Regions from separate parts of the Arthrobacter sp. P1_B3 genome, predicted to be linked through region 2. Evidence: riboswitches for the same ligand, from Rfam matches in the RefSeq annotation. Region 2 holds a riboswitch; each other region holds the start of a gene.
What was found. Region 2 has a riboswitch for cyclic di-AMP ahead of AC1D2F_RS13320 (NlpC/P60 family protein). Riboswitches for the same ligand answer to the same signal wherever they lie in the genome.

Region 1: it holds a riboswitch for cyclic di-AMP, as region 2 does, so the genes downstream of both, AC1D2F_RS05565 (hypothetical protein) here and AC1D2F_RS13320 (NlpC/P60 family protein) in region 2, are expected to answer to the same signal.
Region 3: it holds a riboswitch for cyclic di-AMP, as region 2 does, so the genes downstream of both, AC1D2F_RS13160 (aggregation-promoting factor C-terminal-like domain-containing protein) here and AC1D2F_RS13320 (NlpC/P60 family protein) in region 2, are expected to answer to the same signal.

The regions. Positions count from the first base shown of each region.
Region 1 covers NZ_JBFTZV010000003.1:252,956-255,208, reverse strand. The annotation lists gene AC1D2F_RS05575 (cation:proton antiporter) at 1-490, opposite strand, end outside; gene AC1D2F_RS05570 (hypothetical protein) at 487-765, opposite strand; cyclic di-AMP (ydaO/yuaA leader) riboswitch at 936-1,139, shown strand; gene AC1D2F_RS05565 (hypothetical protein) at 1,144-1,809, shown strand; gene AC1D2F_RS05560 (sensor histidine kinase) at 1,906-2,253, opposite strand, start outside.
Region 2 covers NZ_JBFTZV010000011.1:24,092-26,344, reverse strand. The annotation lists gene AC1D2F_RS13320 (NlpC/P60 family protein) at 170-928, opposite strand; cyclic di-AMP (ydaO/yuaA leader) riboswitch at 1,224-1,393, opposite strand; gene AC1D2F_RS13315 (M23 family metallopeptidase) at 1,531-2,253, opposite strand, start outside.
Region 3 covers NZ_JBFTZV010000010.1:136,442-138,694, forward strand. The annotation lists gene AC1D2F_RS13155 (bifunctional glycosyltransferase family 2/GtrA family protein) at 1-422, opposite strand, end outside; gene AC1D2F_RS13160 (aggregation-promoting factor C-terminal-like domain-containing protein) at 571-1,401, opposite strand; cyclic di-AMP (ydaO/yuaA leader) riboswitch at 1,401-1,560, opposite strand; gene AC1D2F_RS13165 (sensor histidine kinase) at 1,729-2,253, opposite strand, start outside.

The DNA of each region.
Region 1 (2,253 bases), on a different contig from region 2:
GCGGCAACGCCACAATGCAGGCTATGTCGGCGATGGCCACCTGCGCGGTCATGGCGACGACATCGGGTCCGCCGAGGCGCAGCGAATCGATGATCGGAAGGACCAGGGCGGCCGACGAGGACGCCAGCAGCACTGCGTAGAGGGGAGCATGTCCAGTCCCGAAGAGCAGACCGATCCCGGTTCCGACCGCCACCGCTGCCGCCGCGGCCGCAATAGCCCGGCGGGAGCCATTGCCGAGGGCGGAGCGGATCTGCGGATCCCTCACGGGAACATGGGTTCCGGCCACAAACATCATCAGCGCGAACCCGATGTTGGCCAGCAGGATAAACGTCGGGTCCGCAGGATCAACCAGGGCCAGGCCTGAGCGTCCGATCGCGATGCCGGCCAACAGTTCGCCCAGCATCACCGGCAACCGCCAGCGCGCCGGCAGCGCCAGCAGGGGTCCGGCCAGGGCGACGACGGCGATCAGCGCCAGGGACAGGAATGTCACGGCTCGCCGCTGCGGGCGGGCCCAGGGCCCGACCGCCGCTCCACCACGGCGTAGGCTTTCCCGTCCAGGAACGCCCAGTCATTGACAACCATGTACCCAAGTGCGTCCACCCGGTCATTCAGGACGTGCTCGTCGAAACCTCCGTCGCGCGGTTCCGCGTCCCAGGTGGTCACGTGGACGTCCCGGCCGTCCAGGATCAGCAGCTCGGTGTTGACGTCGAAATCCTCCTGTGGCTGATTGCTCAACTGGCAGATGGCGACACAGTGGCTGTTCATTTCGGGCCTCCGCTTCGGCGTGTGCTGATGGCATCATCCTACGTTCGGATGCGGCGCCGCCCCATGGGCAATTGCCGGACCGTTCTGTGGCCGCCGTTACCTGAATGTGACTTTTGCATGCGGATCGCGTTACGGTGGATGAGTGCCTGTTGTCTCCGATACGGGCGCTCCCCAGCCGATTGCCTAACTCTGCCGCGGCCCGGGGGTAACTCGCATCAACCACCGGCAGAGACGGGGAAACCACTTTTGGCCTGCTGATTTCGCAGGCCTTGGGGTGAAGCCGCACAGTGCCCGCAACGACGGGCCCGGGAGTGCGGCCGGGTGCCTCCCATCCGAATCCGACAGCTCACCTCGCAGGCATTGGGAGAGGCTACATTCATGTCTTCAATCAGTACTTTTGTGCGCCATACGGCCGTCCTCGCCGCCGCATCCGGCCTGGTCCTCACCAGCGGAATGGCAGCCAACGCAGCCGCAGCACCTGCTCAGCGGGACTCCGCTCCGGCGTCCAACGTGGACGTCACGGGACTGGTCAGCGCCCCCGTGAACGCCGACTCAAGCGTCAAGATCAGCTTTGACCGCCCCGCGGTAGCTACCGTCGCAGCGCCGGTCATCGAACAGCCCGTTGCCGCGGCGCCGGCTCCCGCCGCTGCGCCTGCAGCAGCACCGAAGGCAACCGTGCAGGTGCAGGCCGCTCCGGCGGCCGCGCCGGCCGCGGCGCCCGCTGCCGGCGGACGCAACGCCATCATGCTCTCGGCCGCTTACAGCCAGGTGGGCATCACCCAGGACTGCACCGCCATGGTCGAAAAGGCCCTTGGCGCGGCAGGCAAGCCGGTTGGCAACATTGGTCCCCGGGCGTTCCTTGGCCTCGGAACCGTTGTGGGCACCCCGCAGCCCGGCGACATGGTGGTCCAGTCCGGCCACGTTGCCATCTACGCCGGCAACGGCCAGGTGGTCAGTGGCGGCATGAACGGAAAGAACCAGACGATGGTCCACCCGCTGTCATGGCTCACGGCGACCGGCGGCGTCACCTTCGTCCGCGCCTAAGCCGCGCTGCCTCTTCCGGGCCGGAAAGTCCGGAAAGACCGGTGATCGATTCCCTTGGGGGCAATCGATCGCCGGTCTTTCCTGTACATATAGTTCTCAGGGATTCCCCCGCCCGGCCAGTGGAAGCGTCAACTTCATGACCGTCCCCTCGGCACCTGTCGCGGCCACCTCAACGGCGCCGCCCGCAGCGACGGCGATCTCCCTGACCAAGGCCAGACCGATGCCAAAGCTTCGCTGTCCGTGTGCACTGCCTGTGCTGGCGGTCCGTACGAAGCGGTCAAAGATCCGGGTCTGATCGACGCCGGTGATTCCGGTCCCCGTGTCCGCCACCGTGATCACGGCGCGGTTCTGCTCGATCGAGGTCGTGATGGACACCAGGCCGCCCGGGGGCGTGTGGGCGAGGGCGTTGTCCGCCAGGGCAAGCACGGCACGGCGCAGCGCATT
Region 2 (2,253 bases):
CCTCTGCATGGTCGGGCTATGGATCGACAACACAAGAGTAAACACTCAGGTGCCGGATCACCGAATATTTTTTCACGGGCGCAGTCTTCAGCGCGGAAAGTTCACGGCGCGGCAACGCAAAAGACCCCCGCCAAGAGGCGGGGGTCTTTCGAAGGTGCTGGGATCTTGCTTAGGCGCCGACGCGGATGAAGACCGGGCCGGAGCCGACGTTTACGCTGTACAGCGCGGTGGTTCCGCCGTTCCAGCCGCCGTGGACTGCCATGCCGTTGCCGACGTAGACCGCGATGTGAGCCATGCCCACGCCGCCGTTCTGGTAGTAGGCGAGGTCGCCCGGGCGTGCCTCGGCGGCGCTCACGGTGCGGCCCAGGGACAGGTAACCTGCCGGCCAGCCGTGGTAGTGGATGCCGGCCGCGGCCAGCGCGTTGGTGGCGAGGGCGGTGCAGTCCTGCGCCACGCCGATCTGTGCGTAGGCAGCGGCGGCGATGGTTGCGCCGGAGCCGCTTCCGATGCCGGCGGGAGCCTGGGCAGCGACGCCGCCGCTGACACCAAGCTCGGTGCCACCGGCGCGGGAGGCGTTGGAATCCTGGACCTGCACGACGGGCTTGGGGGCCTCGACGACGGGAGCCGGCGACGTGGTCACAGCGGGCTTCTCGTAGGAGATCGCGATGGTGGAAGCGGCCGAGATTGTGGCCGGAGCGGCGGACTGGACTTCCAGGGCCGAAGCGGAGGTGGATTCGCGCTGAACATTGGTCTCAGCAGCGTTGGCTGCGATTCCACTGGTCAGAACCAGACCGGAAGCTGCGGCGATGACCGCGGCCTGACGGCCCACGCCGCCGGCGTTGTCGCCGACAGCCTTGGCAATAACAGCCAGCGAGTTGGTCTTGGTGACCTCGGCGCGGTGCCGTGCAACAGTTGCACGAGTAGTCATTAAGTTCTCTCTTTCGTGATCCTTGGACCGCGCGCTTTCGGGCACGGACTGAGGACGCTCCGGCATCTTGGGGGTACGCCGGATCGCCCCGAAATGGGTTACTTAGCGAAGGGTGTACTGCGAAGACGCGCCAAAAGCGGAAACTGCATGCTGTCCGGGCTCGGTAGAGAATGAGCCTGCGGAACGTGATCCAATCCGGGCGCCGGCAAGGGCGGCACGTGATGTGGATTCCAGCGGGCTCAAAAGAGCCTCGCCGGTGCGCATGCGCGCAGAATTGTGGCGTGAAGACACGAAAGTAGCCTCTCCCAATGCCTACGAGGTGAGCTGTCGGATTCGGATGGGAGTCACCCGGCCGCGCTGCTTCCTGGGAAGCTTTGCGACTTAACCCCAAGGCCTTCTTTCGAAGGCCAAAATTGGTTCCCCCGCCCCTGCCAGACGATGTAATGCGAACGGACCTTGAGCGGTGGCAGAGCTAGGCAATCCACTCAAGAGCGCCAACTTCGGAAAAGTTGGCGTGCTTCAAACCCTACAGGAGTCCGGACCCAATGTCACATTCAGATCACGGCGTGTCACAAGAATCTGAGAGTGGTCCATCGTCTTTGTTAGAGCCAGCCGAGGGGGTCAACGACGTCGCCGTTGACCATCACTTCAAAGTGGAGGTGGCAGCCCGTGGAGGCGCCGGTGGTTCCGCTCATGGCGACGACGTCACCGCGCGATACCTTCTGGCCGACCTCGACCGAGGCAGAGGACAGGTGGTTGTACGTGGTCTCCAGGCCGTTGCCGTGGTCGATGACCACCCGGTTTCCACCGCCGAAGGGATGCCATCCATTGAAGGTCACGGTGCCGCTGGCGGCTGCATGGACCGCCGTGCCGCACTGGGCAGCGAAATCCTGGCCGCGGTGGAACTCCCCCGCGCCTCCGGTAATGGGGCTGACGCGGTAGCCGTAGGGCGAGGCCGTGACCAGCTGATCCAGCGGCCCGCCAAGTGTGCCCGCCGATGCGGCGCGGGTGATGCTGCCCACAGACTGGGCGCTCAGCAGCTGCTTGAGCTTCCCGTCCGGATCGCCTTTCGTGGTGACGGCAGTGCGGCTGAAGTCGACCTTTGCCGCGGCAGCGGCGGTGACATCCGGCTGAACGGCGGCCGAGAGAGCGCCGGATCCGCCGGGATTGGAGGCCATCACGGGGCTCGTGACGGGGACCGTCACGGTGAGAACCAGACCAGTTGCGGCCAGGGCGATCCCGGCTTTCTGCCCGACTCCGCTGGCCGAGGCAAACTCCGTTACCTGACGGAACGGACTGCGCCGGCGACGCCGTTCATCGCGGTG
Region 3 (2,253 bases), on a different contig from region 2:
GAGGCAAGCCACACCTTGCGAAGCGCGTTACCGCGGCCCTTTTCGGCCATATGGACCACGTTCACTTCGCGCAGCTCGCGGGCTACGCGTTCCGCCGCCTTGAGCGTTCCGTCGGTGCTGGCGTTGTCCGCCACCGTGATCCGGAAGGAGTGCGGGAAGGCGCCGAGAAGGTACGCGTGGAGCCGGCGCAGGCATGCTTCGAGATCCCGTTCCTCGTTGAAGACCGGAATGGTGACGTCCAGCAGGGGTGTGTTGGCGCGCGTGTCAATGGCTGAGCGCCGGCCGCCCGGGCCGGCAAGCGCCCCGGCGGACGTGCCCGGGCCAAGCGCTTCGGCCAGGGCAGGCCCCGGCCGTGCGGCCGGGCTGGCCGGCGTCGCCGTGGAGCGGAGCAGGGTTCCTGTGGCCTGGTCTGTGAATGTCATGGCTCAACTTTCCCGGCGGCCCATATGAGGGCTTTAGGGTCAAGCTGTGCGGGGGCTGTGGAAGTCCGGCTGGTCCGCCCCCGACACACAAGAAGGCCCCGGATCCATGTGGATCCGGGGCCTTCTGTGGAGGCCGGTTAGTGCCGGTTTAGTACCAGTTGTGTGCGTAGTGGAAGTTCAGGGCGCCGCAGGGGGAGCCGTAGCGTTCCTTGACGTAGTTCAGGCCCCAGTTGATCTGGGTCCGGTAGTTGGTCATGTAATCGGCGCCGGCGCTCGCCATCTTCGTGGCCGGCAGGGACTGGACCACGCCGTAGGCGCCGCTGCTGGGGTTGGTGGCAGTCGTCTTCCAGTCCGATTCCTTGGTCCAGAGCTTATGCAGGCACTGCATCTGGCCCGGTGCCCAGCCATAGCTGCCCAGCTGGGCCGCGGCGTAGGCCTGGGCCCCGGCGGGGTCGTCGACTGCGACCGGCGCAGCTGCGGGAGCCGGGGCAGCTGCCGGGGCCGGTGCGGGAGCGGGGGCCGGAGCCGGGGCGGGAACCGCAGCGGCTGCAGGAGCCGGTGCAGGAGCGGGGGCTGAGGGAGCCGGCACGGGAGCAGCGGGTGCTTGGATCAGCGCTTCGACGGCCTTAACCTGCGAGATCTGGGGTGCCACGTTTTTTTCCACTGGAGCGGTCGGCCCAGCCACCTGGGCCCGCTCGAAGTTGAGCTTGGCCAGCGGGTCGGCGGTGGTGGCTGTTTGGCTGCTTCCAACGTTCGTGCCCGGGCTCCCCGGCTCTGCCGCCTGGCTGGCAGCGCCGCCCCCCACCAGCATGGCGCAGGCGGCGGTGATGACGGCGGCGCGGCGGCCGGTGATGCCGAGGCCGGTGGCCAGCCTGGACAGGGCGGATGCCTGCGTGGCCGGTTCGGCGCGGTGGCGCGACTTGGTGGAACGGGAATGGGAATCGCCGTCAGGGCGCGTTTGTACTTGGAATTCAGTCATGGTGGCCTCTCAACGCCGGCGGAGTTAGCTGTCGGGTTCGGATGAGGTCATCCGGCCGCACGGAAACTCACGTGTCGGCTTCACCCCGAGGGCGCATGAAAGCAGAATGCCCGGGAACTCTGGGTCCCCCGCCTCTGCCTGGTCCAGCGGAATCCGGGAAGCGGCAGAGTTTGGCGTCCGTCCGGATATGCGGCACCAATGGCGGCGCACCCCAAAGACGCTACAGGACCCGGCCGCTTAAGTCACATTTTGGTAACAGGAGTCACAACGGCGGGGTGTCGGCTTGCGCCGGAGTCGCCGGTCGTCCGGGTGGGGGCCTGTGGGTGGCTACGCCGACGGCGGCGCCGCGGGCAGCCGCACGGCGAACTCCGTGCGGCCAGGCCGGGACGTGACCTCGACTGTTCCTCCGTGGGCCTCCACGATCGAATGGACAATGGACAAGCCCAACCCGCTCGTGCCCTCCGAGGTCGGCGCGGCAGTCGCCGTTCCCTGACCATGGCTGCCTCCGGCTGCCATGCCAAAGGCACTAGAAGCAGCACCGGAAGCAGCGCCGGATGCCGAGCGCACGGCGCCCCCGGACCGGGCCCCCGCCGTCGCGACGGCTGAGTTAGCTGCGGCGCTGGCTGCGGCGCTGGTCGCGGGATTGGTGCGCGCCGCGTCGGCACGTGCGAAGCGGGCGAAGACCCGGCCGACGAATTCGGGGGCGATGCCGCGGCCATTGTCCGTCACAGTGACCATGGCGCTGCCGTCAGCCGAACGCATGACGCCCGTAACCACCTTGGTTCCGGGGTCCGTGTGCTTGCGTGCATTGGACAGGAGGTTGGCGAGGACCTGGTGAAGCTGGGTCGCGTC